2 regions of the Paenibacillus sp. FSL H3-0302 genome follow, and region 1 is predicted to be linked to the other one. Evidence: riboswitches for the same ligand, from Rfam matches in the RefSeq annotation. Region 1 holds a riboswitch; the other holds the start of a gene.
What was found. A riboswitch is a leader RNA that binds a small molecule or an ion and turns the genes downstream of it on or off. The one in region 1 is predicted to bind glycine.
Positions count from the first base shown of each region.

Region 1 (8,015 bases):
AAAAAAGCACCTTCTTCAATGGATTTCTCAGCATCAGGAATAAGCAGGTCTGGATCGACCACCATCTTCATGCCAAGTCCATCGCACTCTGTACAAGCTCCAAACGGACTGTTGAAAGAGAACATCCGTGGTGCCAACTCTTCAATACTAAAACCACAAATTGGACAAGCAAAGTTAGAGCTGAAAAGCAGCTCTTCCTGGCCGATGATATCAACAAGGATTTTACCGCCCGAAAGCTTAAGCGCCGTCTCCAGTGAATCCGTCAGCCGGGTCTCCACATCGTCTTTAACAACGATCCGGTCTACCACAACTTCTATTGTATGTTTTTTATTCTTTTCTAGTTCAATATCCTCTGAAAGATCTCTTAGCTCCCCGTCCACACGCACACGTACGAAGCCTTGCTTAGAGATATCTGTGAAAAGTCCTTTATGCTCACCTTTACGTCCTGAAATGATTGGCGCCAGGATCTGTAACCGAGTTTTCTCTGGATACTGCATAATCCGGTCTACCATCTGTTCAACGGTCTGGGAGGTAATCTCAATGCCATGCTCTGGGCAATGGGGATGACCAATACGTGCAAAGAGCAGCCGCAAATAGTCATAAATCTCCGTAACTGTACCTACCGTGGAGCGTGGGTTCCGGCTTGTTGTCTTCTGATCTATAGATATCGCCGGGGACAAACCATCAATCGAATCCACATCTGGTTTCTCCATTTGTCCCAAAAACTGACGTGCATAAGCCGACAAAGATTCAACATAACGCCGTTGTCCTTCAGCATAAATCGTATCAAATGCAAGCGATGATTTACCTGAGCCGCTAAGTCCCGTCAGCACGACGAAACGGTCACGTGGAATCGTCACATCGATGTTTTTGAGATTGTGCGCCCTCGCGCCTTTAATTACAATATTTTCGTTCGCCAACGGAACCTCTCCTTTTAAAAAAACTATTTCAACTTTATTTCAAAATATTCTCAAAGCCTTATCAAAGCCTTTCGATCCCTCCCAAACCCTCCCTTCCAAGGGAGGGCCCCAAGGGTTGCACCCTCTGGACACCCGTATTTTCTGGAGAAGGAGTATGGTGAGACGTAACTTAGTGACTACAATGCTCAGAGCGCTTATCCCTACGGGACCGCTTGGACGTTAGCGCACTAACTAAAGACAGGTACATGCAACTGTCATAAACGTTGCATGGTGCTGTCCCTGCGGGATACGCATAAGTGCCAAGTGCATTTCGGGCGCTGTCCCTGCGGATACGCATAAGTGTCATAAACATCGCGGGATACGCGACCCTCTATTGATTCAAAAAGAACGGTCTAGGACAGCACCGTTCAATACCTATTTTAAATATCGGTGATACATTAATAGTTTATTACTCAGCCCGAAGCTCCAGCAATGCGTCGCGTAGCTCTGCCGCGCGTTCGAATTGCAGGTTCTTGGCAGCGTCCTTCATTTCAGCTTCCAGACGCTGGATCAGACTTTGTTTTTCTTTCTTATTCATCTTGCCACCAACACCTGTGAGATAATCAGCTTTAGACTCAGCAACCTTCGTTGCCTCGATGATGTCACGCACTTTTTTATTAATAGTGGTTGGGGTGATGCCATGTTTCTCATTATGGGCAATCTGAATGGCGCGACGGCGCGATGTTTCGCTCATCGCCTTCTCCATCGAATCAGTGATCCGATCACCATACATGATTACACGACCCTCAGAGTTACGAGCCGCACGGCCAATCGTCTGAATTAGTGAACGTTCGGAACGAAGGAACCCTTCTTTATCGGCATCGAGAATTGCAACTAAAGATACCTCCGGTAAGTCGAGACCTTCTCTCAGGAGGTTAATCCCTACCAGTACATGGAACGTACCGAGACGAAGATCCCGCAAGATCGCCATCCGTTCCAGCGTCTTGATGTCAGAGTGCATATAACGAACCTTAATCCCGATTTCCTTAAAGTAGTCTGTCAGATCCTCCGACATCTTCTTCGTCAAAGTGGTAACGAGTACACGTTCATCGCGTTCAACCCGGTCACGGATTTCGCTAATCAGATCATCAATCTGACCTTCTGTAGGACGGACCTCGATGATTGGATCCAATAGACCAGTCGGACGGATAATCTGCTGCACCATAGTTTCGCAGTGTTCCATTTCATAAGGTCCAGGTGTCGCGGAAACGTAAATGATCTGGTTTACTTTATCTTCGAACTCTTCGAACTGAAGCGGACGGTTATCCAGTGCAGAAGGCAGACGGAAACCATGCTCTACCAACACTGTTTTACGCGCCCGGTCACCGTTATACATCGCCCGAATTTGCGGAAGGGTAACATGGGATTCATCTACGACGATTAACATATCATCAGGAAAATAATCCATTAACGTATATGGAGTTGCTCCCGGTTCCCTGAAGGTTAGTGGCCCGGAATAGTTCTCGATCCCCGAACAGAAACCCACTTCCTTCATCATTTCAATGTCGTAACGTGTCCGTTGTTCCAAACGTTGCGCTTCCAGAAGCTTGCCTGCGTCACGAAGCACGGTCAGCCGCTCTTCTAGCTCCCGTTCAATATTGACTATTGCTACACGCATCGTTTCTTCCTTGGTAACAAAGTGAGAAGCCGGAAAAATGGCGACATGATCGCGTTCACCGATCAATTCGCCCGTTAAAACATCTATTTCAGTGATCCGCTCAATCTCATCCCCAAACAATTCAACACGAATCGCATGTTCACCCTGAGAGGCTGGGAAGATCTCAACCACATCACCACGTACGCGGAATGTTCCGCGTACAAAATTGATATCATTGCGCTGGTATTGAATATCCACCAGTCTGCTCAGAATCTCATTGCGCGGTTTCTCCATCCCAACCCGCAAGGACAACAGCAAGCTTCCGTATTCCATTGGTGAACCGAGACCGTAAATACAAGACACACTCGCTACAATAATAACGTCACGCCGTTCGAACAAGGAGCTTGTCGCGGAGTGGCGAAGTTTATCAATCTCTTCGTTAATACTGGAATCTTTCTCAATATAAGTATCGGAGGAGGGAATATACGCCTCTGGTTGGTAATAGTCGTAGTAGCTGACGAAATAGTCTACCGAATTATTCGGGAAAAACTCCTTAAACTCACTTGCCAGCTGGGCAGCCAGTGTCTTGTTATGCGCAATAACCAGCGTGGGGCGATTTAATTTGGAAATAACTTGCGCGACAGTAAAGGTCTTCCCTGTACCTGTCGCTCCCAGCAGCGTCTGGTGCTTCTTACCCTGCCGGATGCCTTGTAGTAATTCATCTATGGCATGAGGCTGATCGCCCTGGGGTGTATACTCGGACTCCAATTCAAAAGTCTTCGTACTGACGACAATATCACTCATTTGCCCGTCTCCCCTCTATCGTCTAAACTAGATTAATATATTATAATTGTTGTCTGAATCTTCTCTCTCCATACGACAGTAAAAAATATGGAAGATAAGAATATGTGTTCCCGTTCATTATACAGTGTTGCTTAGATCGATGCAAACCATAATACACAGAAATGTTAGGAGCTTGAAGCATGGATATTACCGCAATAATCGGCCTAGTGGCCGGACTGGCTGCGCTAATCGGCGGCTACCTCTGGGAAGGCGGAAGCCTTTCCGGACTGCTGCAGCTTAATGCAGCTTTGATTGTATTTGGAGGTACGATTGCCGCCGTAATGATCAGCTTCCCGGCAGCTAAGCTACGCTCCATTCCCGCCGCTCTGCGCATGGCTTTTGGCCGCAATCCTGAACGTGATGAAGAGAAAGCAGAAGAGCTTATCGCAATGGCCACAGTGGCCCGCCGCGGCGGCGTTTTAATGCTCGAAAAACAAGCGGAACTGCATCCTGATCCTTTTACACGCGAAGGACTGTTGCTTATCGTCGATGGCACTGACCCTGAGCAGGTAATACAGATTTTGGAATTGGAAATGGATGCGAAAGAATTGAAGCATGAAAGCTACGCCAAGATTTTTGAAGCCGCTGGCGGATATGCTCCAACGATGGGGATCATCGGTACAGTTATGGGACTCATTAGGGTACTGGGCAACCTTACGGACCCATCAAATCTAGGTACCTCTATCGCAGTAGCGTTCACTGCAACACTGTACGGAGTAGCCATCGCTAATCTAATATTTTTACCCATTGCTTCCAAAATCAAATCCCGCAGCCAAAGTGAGCTGCATAGCATGGAGATGCTGCTAGTAGGCATTCTTTCTCTACAGAACGGGGATCATCCGCTGCTGGTGCGTAAAAAACTGAACTCCTTCATTTCAGACACCACCACAGATGACCGTGCAGAAGCAAGAGGTTTTATATGAGACAAAGAGACCGGCGCAAACGGCGGGTAGAGAATCGAGAAAGCCGTGATCGTTGGATGATTACTTACGCTGATCTAATTACACTTTTACTTATATTTTTCGTTATATTGTATGCGATGAGCAGCCTGGACACTGACAAATATAATATCGTGACCGGCTCTTTATCCCAGACTTTCAAGTCGAGCAGCACTGTTCTTGAAGGCGGGGATGGTATTTTAGATGCTGGAAAGACCCCTGACAACAAACCAGAGAGTACAGATGGGAATGCGAACGCAACTGCAAAACCAAATGACGGTTCTGATGAACAAACGGAGAATGAAACACCTTCAGCACGGGAGTTGGCTTTTCGAGAACAAGAGGCGAAGCTTGCTGAGTTAATGGGTGTGATCACCCACTATGTGGAGGAGAATAAACTCGGTGAACAAATATTTGTAGCCGACAAACCGCAGGGCATAGAAATCACGCTCAGCGACCGTTTTCTTTTTGATGTGGGTAAAGCAGATGTGAAGTCACCAGCCCTTCCTGCTCTTCAGCAGTTGTCTGGCTTATTCAAAGATATCGGAGCAACGATCAGCATTGAAGGACATACGGATAATACACCAGTGTCATCAGCTTCACGTTATAACGACAATTGGGAGCTATCGGGTGCTCGCGCGCTTTCTGTGCTGCGCTTTTTCTTAGATAATGAAGGACTGAACCCGGACACTTTTCAATATGCAGGTTATGCCGATACCCGACCAACAGCAGATAATACTACGGTAGCAGGCAAACAGAAAAATCGACGCGTAGAGATCATTGTACTTCGACAGCTTCAAGAGGTGGAATAAAATATAGTTGCTTGCGCTCAGAGCTAAGTTCGGCGGCAGGGGCCTTTGCAATTACCACATTGAGCTTACAAGGGACTTCATCCAATTTAATTAGGGAAAACCTCCCTGATTATTCACCTATTATCGTATCCAATCGCGGAATGAGGGAATTTCTCCCTGATTATTACTCTTTTTAGTCTGAAATAGTGGTTTTACCGAGATGATAGGGAGGAATTCCCTAAAACCCTAACTCTCACGCTATAATCGTCTAAAATGAGGGAGGTTTTCCCTAATTCCATACTCCACTAGACCCTCAAACCACTCGATTGGGTTTACGAATACTCGCACAATCCACATAAGAAACACAAACAGCAAGTCCCCGAATCACAGAAACTTGCTGCTAAAAATATCACACTTGATCAGACTATTTTCCGTCCCCGATTTCCAATTATTCAGCAACTAACGCGCTATAACCAGCTGCATCTAACAGACCTTTTACAGCATCAGCATACTCTCCATCAACTTCAATCTCAAAAATCCAACCCCCGCCATACGGCTGATCATTGATAAGCTCCGGACTAGCTTCTAATCCATCATTCACCTTGGTAACCGTCCCAGAGACGGGCGAATACAACTCCGATACCGTCTTAACGGATTCGATACTGCCTACGCTGTCACCGGCCGAAATGGTCGATCCTACCTCAGGAAACTCAACAAATACGATGTCGCCTAATAAATGCTGAGCATGGTCCGTAATCCCAACACGTACTACTCGTCCTTCTACTTGCTGTGCCCATTCATGCTCTTCGCTGTAAAGAAGGTTGTCTAATACTTCACTCATTTCAAGCCGCCTCATTTCCAATTTGGAGTTCTAAATTTAGTTATAGCCTAAGTTATCCCGGCTCACAATGTCAATATTACTAACAGGAAATTTAAATTTGTCATTTTTTCGACGTTTTCTTGTTGACAGCGCCCGACTATACCCGTTTAATGGAGACATACAAGAAGAAATGACGTTGTCGTCTTTTTATAGACAATAACCGTTTCTCGAAGAAATATAATTGCGGATGATGGCATAGGGAGAGACTGTCTCACTTGAAGACGGCGCCGAAGGAGTAAGCCCTAACAGGGGTGAATCTCTCAGGCAAAAGGACCTTTGTCGGACGTATCTCTGGAGAGCATCAGACGCAAGGCTAGATGCGTCAGATCACCAACGGGGAAACCTGCAAGCTAGTTACGGCAGGGTAACTCTCAGGTACAACGGACAGAGCAGAAAGCGATTTGTGCATTTATGCATGATTGCTTCTGCCTGTCCTTTTTTCGTATGTAATCAGATCAAGGGGAGTGACGACATGGATGCTTTGAGAAGAACACCTTTTTATGATCTCTATTCCGCTTATGCGGAGTCCAGGTGCATTGACTTCGGTGGCTGGGAGCTGCCAGTACAGTTTACAGGTATCGTGAAAGAGCACGAAGCCGTTCGCCAGCAGGCTGGGCTGTTCGATGTCTCGCATATGGGTGAATTCATGGTGATTGGGAGCGGTGCAGAAGCCTTTTTGCAAAAAATGACAACCAATGATGTCAGCCGCCTCACGGATGGTGCGGCACAATATACGCTGCTCTGTTATCCAAATGGCGGAGTTGTCGACGATCTACTCGTGTATCGCCTAAGCGAAGGGCGTTATATGCTCGTCGTTAATGCCTCCAACATCGACAAGGACTTCCAGTGGCTGCAAGAGCATTTGACCTCTGAATTCGGCGAAGTCACGCTCACTAATGTCTCTGACGAGACGCTTTTGCTCGCCTTGCAGGGTCCTCTGGCAGAGACCATTCTCGCGGAAGTTACTGATGCCCCTATTTCAGCACTCAAGTCTTTCCATTTCATCGAACGCGCTACCGTTTGCGGTGTAGAGGTACTTATCTCCCGTACGGGTTATACCGGTGAAGATGGCTTCGAGATTTACGCTCCGCTGGAAGGTGCAGAAACGTTATGGAACGGACTGCTTGCAGCAGGCGCGCCCCACGGATTAACACCTGCTGGACTGGGTGCACGGGATACCCTGCGTTTTGAGGCGAAATTACCATTGTACGGTCAGGAGCTATCTGCTGACATCACCCCGCTTGAAGCAGGAGTACAGTTCTTCGTGAAGCTGGACAAAATAGACTTTATCGGACGCGATGCACTAATACAGCAAAAAGAAGCTGGCATTCCCCGTCGCCTTGTCGGCCTAGAAATGATTGATCGAGGCATTCCACGCTCCCATTATCCTGTTTGGGCAGATGGGGTTAAGATTGGTGAGGTCACAACCGGAACGCAGTCCCCTACGCTGAAACGTAACCTGGGGTTGGCTTTGATTGATGCTGCTTACAGTGAAATAGGCACAGAGGTTTACGTGGAGATACGCGGTAAGCAGCTTAAGGCTGTAGTGATTAAGGCCCCTTTTTACAAGTATAAACGCCTTTAGCGTCCATATAAGGACGGTGAGCTTTTAAGCGAGAAATAGAAGGATAAAGTATAGCGTGAAAATTGTACTTTCTTATATTTTAAAAAAGCCAAGGAGTGAAACCTTAATGAAGCACCGTTATCTGCCCATGACAGAACAGGACCGCGTAGAGATGATGGAGACCGTCGGGATTCAGTCTATAGATGAGCTGTTCTCCGATATTCCTGAAGCGGTACGTTACCAAGGCACTATGCCGATGTCTGAACCACTCGATGAATACGCCCTGCTGCGCCACATGAAAGGTTTGGCTGACCAAAATGCCGACTTTGATTCTCACGCCAGCTTCCTCGGCGCCGGATTATACGATCATCACATCCCTGTGGTCATCAACCATGTCATTTCCCGTTCTGAATTCTACACTGCCTACACTCCTTATCAACCGG
Region 1 is NZ_CP150284.1:6,354,248-6,362,262, forward strand. It holds gene uvrA (excinuclease ABC subunit UvrA) at 1-920, opposite strand, end outside; gene uvrB (excinuclease ABC subunit UvrB) at 1,369-3,360, opposite strand; gene MHH50_RS28355 (flagellar motor protein) at 3,540-4,322, shown strand; gene MHH50_RS28360 (flagellar motor protein MotB) at 4,319-5,149, shown strand; gene gcvH (glycine cleavage system protein GcvH) at 5,577-5,969, opposite strand; glycine riboswitch at 6,196-6,294, shown strand; gene gcvT (glycine cleavage system aminomethyltransferase GcvT) at 6,481-7,593, shown strand; gene gcvPA (aminomethyl-transferring glycine dehydrogenase subunit GcvPA) at 7,700-8,015, shown strand, end outside.

Region 2 (8,015 bases), 450 kb from region 1:
CGCTATGTACGCGGCAACTAACTATTACATTGCGAGAAAGATTTTTAAATGGTTACAACATATATTTTCACATATAAACGGGATCATATATGGAGTCATCTACAGCTTATGTGCGTTATCAATCATTATTAATTTACTATTGTCTTCTTCAGCTATGACGACCAATTCAAATATTGTTAATTTTATTGGTCAATTCGGGGACTATTGGATGGGTATCTACTTCTATTTGTTCTTGCTTTTGATCCTTTCAGATGTAATCTTACTAATTAGTAAATGGATCAAGGTCCTCCCTTCTCCTATACCAGCACGTGTTATTTTTCATACAAGGTCCATAGTATTAATTCTAGTCATAGGATTGGTGTCCTATGGGATTTATAATGCAAATCATTTAAAAGAAGTCACCTATCCGCTCCAAATACATAAAAACACTTCATTAGATCAGTTAAATATCGTCCTGATCAGCGACTTACATTTAGGCTACGTAAATGATGTAAAGTTTATTGAAGACGTTGTTGATCGTATTAATGGACTACAGCCGGATATAGTGTTGATGACAGGAGATATATTTAATGGTAACTACTATGCGCTCTCTAACCCTTCCAAAGGAATAGAGTTATTAAGTACTATTCAGTCAACCTATGGAGTTTATGCTTGTTTAGGTAACCATGATGCAGGACGCTCATACGATGAGATCGTGAACTTTATAGATAAGAGTAATATCAAACTTCTAAATGATGAGCATGTCGTTATTGATAATCAATTCGTTGTTGTTGGCAGAAGGGATTCATCACCGATTGGTAATCAAGGGAACCCTCGAGCAATTACTTCAGAAGTGATGAGTGACATTGATACAAATATGCCCGTTATCGTAATGGATCATCAACCAACCAATAGGATTGAATACGCAGATGACGTTGATTTGATACTTAGCGGACATACGCATCAAGGACAAGTATTCCCTGCAAATCTGATCACCAATGCTATGTTTACAGTAGATTATGGCCACTATCAGAAGAATCCTAACAGCCCTCACGTCATCGTTACATCTGGTGCAGGGACTTGGGGACCGCCATTACGAATTGGCACGAATAGTGAGATAGCACAAATCAAAGTTGATTTTAAATAGACGATAATTTTAGACTGATTAAAAAACATGGAAGAATATCCCGATAGCATACACAAGTTCGAAAAAGAGCATCGACCACATTAATGAGAAAATCCACCACCGTATGCGGTGGTGGATTTCTATGTCTGCCTATCCAACTGTAATATCAGCAAGCACCCTCATCGACTAATCATGCCGGATCTCCGTGTTAGTCCGAATACCTTCGAGACGTGCTCTTGGATCAGGCGTTATTCTTTCCCTCTTTCTTCTATTTATCGAATACAAAACAAATAATAATATAAACCATAAAGGCGTCAACAATAAGGCCGGACGAGTTTCATCAGCAAATAGCATAATTATGAGTATGATTGCAAACAAAGCTAGAACAACATAATTCACAAAGGGTGTAAACGGTGCTTTGAATTTTGATTTGGCCTGCAATTCCGGCTTCGTCTTTTTATATCGCAAATGGCAAATTAGAACGACGCCCCAAACCCAGATGAAACAAATGGCACTAATTGTTGTCACGATGCCAAAAGCCGTCTCCGGAATCAGCTTACTCAACAAAGCGCCTACAGATAAGACAAGCGTGGATATGAATAAAGCATTACTTGGTACATGATTTTTATTAAGCTTTGCAAAGTTGGCTGGAGCCTGGTCATTTCTGCTTAGATTGTATAGAATCCGGCTTGTTGAGAACATCCCGCTATTACAAGCGGACGCAGCTGAAGTTAATACAACGAAGTTAATAACCCCCGCGGCAATCGGAATCCCCACTAAACTAAATGTTTTAACAAAAGGACTTTCTGCCGGGTTTAGTTCTGTCCAAGCGCTGATGCATAATAAGGCAATAATAGCACCCACGTAGAAAAATAGAATTCGTAAAGGTATTTTATTAATCGCCGATGGGATAGTTTTTTCTGGATTGGAGGTCTCTGCTGCCGATACGCCTACCAATTCCACACCCACAAAAGCAAACACAACCATTTGAAATGAAAGCAGGAACCCTGAAATCCCGTTTGGAAATACTCCCCCATGTGCCCAAATATTACTGAGCGCAACCGTTCCGGTAGTTGTTTTGAATCCAATCACCAGTAAGACTACCCCGATAGCAATCAATGCGAGAATAGTGATTACCTTAATTAAAGCAAACCAAAATTCCAATTCGCCAAAGCTTTTTACCGTTAATAAATTGAGCCCTAATAAAATAATCAAACAAATGACTGCGGGTATCCATTGCGGGATATCAAACCAATATTGTACATAGACCCCAACAGCTATAATATCGGCCATAGCCGTCATGATCCAACAAAACCAATAGGTCCATCCAGTTACAAACGCCGCCCGCGGTCCAAGATAGTCTTCGGCAATGTCTGTAAAAGATTGATAACCTGCTTTAGACAACAGAAGTTCTCCTAATGCCCTCATCACAAAAAAAATAGCGATACCCACGATTAAATAAGCAAAAATGATGGATGGTCCTGCCAGCTGTATAGCTTTACCTGATCCTAAAAATAATCCGGTACCGATGGTTCCACCAATCGCAATGAGCTGAACATGCCGATTCTCTAAATCTCTCTTTAATTCTTGTGCTGCCATTTCAAACTCCCCCTTATGTGAAAAAATGTACAAGTAAAAATGATAACAAAAAAGAGATTGGATACGCTCCAATCTCTTAGGTCTAAGAATAATAAATAAAATACATTCCTTTACTCTGACGATGATCAGAATAACAAATGAATTATCTAGTACTCTTCTGTCCTTTTGCCTGAGATTGTGAACCCTTCGGCGCCGGGGGAATCCCCCACGGTCTCTCCAGAAGCTGCTCCTGCTATAGTGTGATCCATAGCAATCATAGCTTGCGAATTATTTAATTGTTATGCCGCTAACTTCATTTTTAATATTTTTCAATACTAATCATTGTCAAATATTTTGTCAATAACATTAATTACCGCTGGATTTAAACACATAATACGGATTTTTAATAAAAATGCGAGAAATTAATAGCCTAAACGAGGGTAAAATGCTCGTTTTTAAAAGCTTCTCCTCTAATTGCGATTTACTTTAAGACCCAAAAGATTACTATTTGGAGTACGTATTTCATTTAGCTTTTGAAAGCGTTTTATTAGAGGAGTACAGGCAGCTTGTTATGCATGGCAACTAAGTGAGGGGGAATTTATTTGAGACAAAAAACAAGCAATAGGTTTATGAGCGCACTCAAAAAAGACGGGCTTCTTTATATGATGGCACTGCCCGGCATATTAGCGCTGTTGGCCTTTTCCTACTTGCCAATGGCAGGGTCGATTTTAGTGTTTAAGGAATATCGCTTTGACGGAGGTATTTTTAACAGCCCATGGGCAGATCCCATCTTTAAAAACTTTCAATTTTTCTTTAACAATTTTGATACTGCAATGCGGGCGACATTTAATACGATAATGTTCAATATTTTATTTTTTGTATTTGGCACCATCTTCGCGGTAGCGATTGCTATTATGCTCAATGAAATTTCTAGTCGCCGATTCGTCAAAGTTAATCAAAGCATTATGTTTTTTCCGTTTTTTATGTCTTGGATGGTTATTGGCTCCATTCTAAATGCAATTTTGAATAATGAAACAGGCTTTCTAAATCAGATTATTAAAAGCATCACCGGTTCAACTTATGATTTTTATGCTACGCCGTGGATTTGGATTCCGATTCTGGTCATTGTGGTGATTTGGCAAAGTACAGGTTATAACTCCATTATTTATTTTGGTGTGTTGACTGGCTTTGATTCCTCCATGTATGAAGCCGCCGAGGTAGATGGCGCCAGTAAACTTCAGCAAATTTTTAAAATTACAATTCCTATGCTTAAACCGACCATCATTATTTTGTTTCTATTATCGGTCGGCAATATGCTGCGCGGTAACCTAAATATGATTATCGGCTTGACGAATATGAACCCGATTTTGTTACCCTTCACGGATCTGATCGATGTATTTGTTTATCGCAGCGGCGTAAGAAATGGTGAGATGGCGTTTGCGTCGGCGATTTCGTTATATCAATCTGTTTTTGGCTTCTTCCTTGTTATTATCGCTAACAAGATTACAAGCTGGTACGACAAAGATTCCACATTATTTTAAGGGGGTGTCTATTTGAAACGATCAAATGCTGATAAGTTAACTAATATAGCCTTTTATGTCTGCTCAGCAATATTTGCACTATTCTGCTTGTTCCCGATTGTTTTAGCGATTTCCGGTTCACTGTCTGATGAAATGGCGATCACTATGCAAGGTTTTTCGATTATTCCACGTCATTTCTCATTGGATACTTACCGTTATGTATTTTCCAATCTTGATTTTATGATCTTAAAAGCCTACAAGATAACATTGTTTACGACAATATTTGGCACACTACTATCGGTGTCGATAACAGCATGCTTTGCCTACGTCATTTCCGTAAAAGATTTTAAGCACCGTAATAAACTGGCGTTCTTCGCTTACTTTACTCTGCTGTTTAACAGCGGTATGTTGCCGTGGTATTTAGTGACCACACAATTTTTCGGCCTGAAGGATTCGTTGGCAGCATTGATTTTGCCTTATTCAATAAATGTATTCAATATGTATCTGCTACGTAATTTCTTCAAGTCCATCCCACATGAATTGCTGGAAAGTGCACAAATTGACGGCGCTGGTCATGGGCGGATTTTTATGCAAATGATGCTGCCGTTAGCCAAACCGGGGCTTGTTACGATCTCATTATTTTATGCACTGCAATATTGGAATGACTTCTATTTACCATTAATGCTCAATAATAATCCCGAGCTATATACGATGCAATACATCTTGTACAAAATGATGGCCAATATTCAATACCTTGCAGCCAATCCAAGTGGCACCATGGCAGGCCATGTTATTCTGCCCTCGCAAACGATTAAGATGGCAATTACCTGTATTGCGATTGGTCCGATTATCTTGCTGTATCCCTTTGTACAAAAGTACTTTGTTAAGGGCGTTACTGTTGGCGCTGTAAAAGGATAATAAGAAAAAACAATAGTAGTTAGGCCTATTTGAATTTTAGTAGGCTAAATATAAATTTGGGAGAGTGTTCTTATGGGCAAATCGAGAAAAGGGTTCACCTTACTGCTTGCATCTTTACTGCTGGCGGGACTTTTAAGCGGATGCGGCGGCAAGTCGCAAGGGGACGAAGCTGGTAGCAACAATAGCAATAATGGCAGTGGCGATCAGCCGACCAAAGCAACGTTAGTGCTTTACGGGGAGCAGTCAAAACGTATGGCTGATTTTGCGAAAAATGAGTTTCATGACAAGGTTCTGCAAGCGATTAACGTCGATGTAAGTATTCAATATTTACCGTGGACCGAGTATGCAACTGGTAAAACCGAGCTAATGCTATCATCCGGCGAAAAATTCGCCACATATACCGATACTGCATTTATGGCAAAATCCGTTGCCAAGGGCTATTATGCTGATTTGACTGAAGCTGCTGAAAAATATGCTGGCGATTTAAAAAAGAATACGGGCGGCGATGAAGCGTTTGACATCTGGAAGGTCAACGGAAAGCAATATGCATTACCTTTCGGCAATAAACCAAATGCTGGAGAAAATTATGTGATTATTGCACGAGAGGATCTGCTGCAAGAAGTCGGTATGACCGATTTGAAAACCGTTGAGGATGTTGAGCAATTTTACAAATTGGCAAAGCAAAAATATCCTGATATGATTGGCTCAGGACGCGGCTGGAGCTTGAATATCTTCAATGGCTCGATTAATTCAAACATTAATATTTATCAGCCGTATAGCTTTATTATGACCGATGGCAACAAGCCGGAAGATCCGACTGTCTACAGCTTTTATGAATCGGACGAATACAAACAAATGGCGGATATCGCCCGCAGATGGAATAAAGAAGGTCTTATCCCAAGCTACGCCTTGTCAAATCCTGCACAAGCAGATTCATCGTTTTTTGCAGGCAAAGCATTATTCGGCATGGGTGCAAGCTATCGCGTATTTGAGTATATGGATGCCATACGCAAAGCTAACCCTAATGCGGTGTTCAAAAACTACTATTTAGGTGATCCTGCGAAAAAACCACTAATGTCACGCGGCACATATTCTACAGCGTTTGCAGTTGGGGCTAATGTAAAGGGTGCTGAACTCGAGGGTTACGTGAAGTTAATTAACTTACTGCAAAGCAGTCAAGAATGGACAGACTTTATTCTGTATGGCGTTGAAGGCAAAGATTATAACCTAACTGCTGATGGACAGATTGAGTTTATTAATCAAGATACATTGTTCGACACTTGGTTGCCTGATAACATTCATTTTACAAGATTTAGAGATTATATTACTGAAGAACAAATCAGTACGTATCAAAATTGGAACGAAGGCTCGATACTACAAAAAGATATTGGCTTCTCCTTCAACATGGAGCCCGTAAAAACGGAATACGCTCAAATGCAAGCCGTAGAACAAGAATATATACAACCCATATCACAAGGTTTTAAAGACTATGACTCCAATATTGACACTGCCTTGAAAAAGCTGCGTGATGCCGGTTTAGAAAAATTTATTGCTGAATATCAAAAACAATTTAGTGAGTTCATTTCCAGCAAAAAAGCAACTAATTAAGCTTATATGACTATCGGAATAGCCTGATTCATCAACTCACAATTAGGCTATTCCTTCATAATTTCATATAAGGAGGGAATGAAGCTATTGAAGCTGTTGAATCCAGGCAAACAATTTGTAAGTAAATATGCCAATAGATGGCGCAAAAGCTTTAAGTTCAAAGTCTATATGAACTTTTTATCCATTTCTATTATTACTGTAATTATTATCAATGTTGCGGCCTTCCAATATTTTAATGTTTATATGAAAAATCAAATTAATGACATGTTGCGAAATAAGCTGGAAAATATCAGTACCGTATACAACAGCAAACTAGATCAATACCGTCGCCTGACAGAGCTTATTAATAAAATGCCCAAATCTATTTCTTACATTTATGACTATGAAAACACCAGCGTATTGGACGCGATAGAGATAAGCAATAACTTACACCCGATTTTGAATGCGAACGAATCCGTCAACTCCATTTTCTTTTTTAATCAGGATGACATCATTTATGAACTGGATGACTACTATCTTAATCGAAATGAAAAACAAAATATTTTAAAGCAAGTACTGCAATCTAAGACGGATCGTTATCCTATTCCGATTACATTAGCAGATGGCAGCCAGCGACTCGTATTTTTTCAAACCTCGCGCACAGCCTTATACGGCACTAGTCAAAGTGGTATTATCATAGTCTCCAATACGGAAACATTACGTAAGAGCATTCTTTCCAGCTATGAAGATCAGTCTGACAGTATATTAATCGTAGATAATCAAACAAGCCAAATTATAACTGAACAAAACAATAATTATCCCATAGCACCAACTACACTAAATGAAATAGCGCATGCCACAGATGGCTATAACAGCTATTCATCGAAAAATAAGGGTAAAGATGAAGATATAGTAATTTCCTATGTAAATAATGGGCATGAAGGATACAGTATCGTTTCCGTCATGGACTATCAAAGCAGTATTGAACAATTACTTAAGGCTAGAAATGCGATTATTATCTTCTCCATCTTCATTATTTTCATTGCGCTATTATTAAGTTATGTGTTCACTAATAAAGTTTACAAACCAGTTAATCATATGCTGCTCAATATTTACACAGCCTTCAGAAACTCGGAGCAGGATGATGAAGAGGAGCAAGAACATGGAAATCATTATGATGAGATACAAACAGCATCACTGACAATCTCGAAAGCGCTTTCTAAAATGAGTGCCTTGGAATCACGGCACAGCAGCAATGAATTTATAGATTTTCTTCAAAAGCGTAACTATAGTCAACAAAATGCAGA
Region 2 is NZ_CP150284.1:6,805,167-6,813,181, forward strand. It holds gene MHH50_RS30275 (metallophosphoesterase) at 1-1,126, shown strand, start outside; gene MHH50_RS30280 (amino acid permease) at 1,292-2,704, opposite strand; glycine riboswitch at 2,852-2,934, opposite strand; gene MHH50_RS30285 (ABC transporter permease subunit) at 3,313-4,224, shown strand; gene MHH50_RS30290 (carbohydrate ABC transporter permease) at 4,237-5,121, shown strand; gene MHH50_RS30295 (DUF3502 domain-containing protein) at 5,194-6,729, shown strand; gene MHH50_RS30300 (AraC family transcriptional regulator) at 6,808-8,015, shown strand, end outside.
Region 2: it holds a riboswitch for glycine, as region 1 does, so the genes downstream of both, MHH50_RS30280 (amino acid permease) here and gcvT (glycine cleavage system aminomethyltransferase GcvT) in region 1, are expected to answer to the same signal.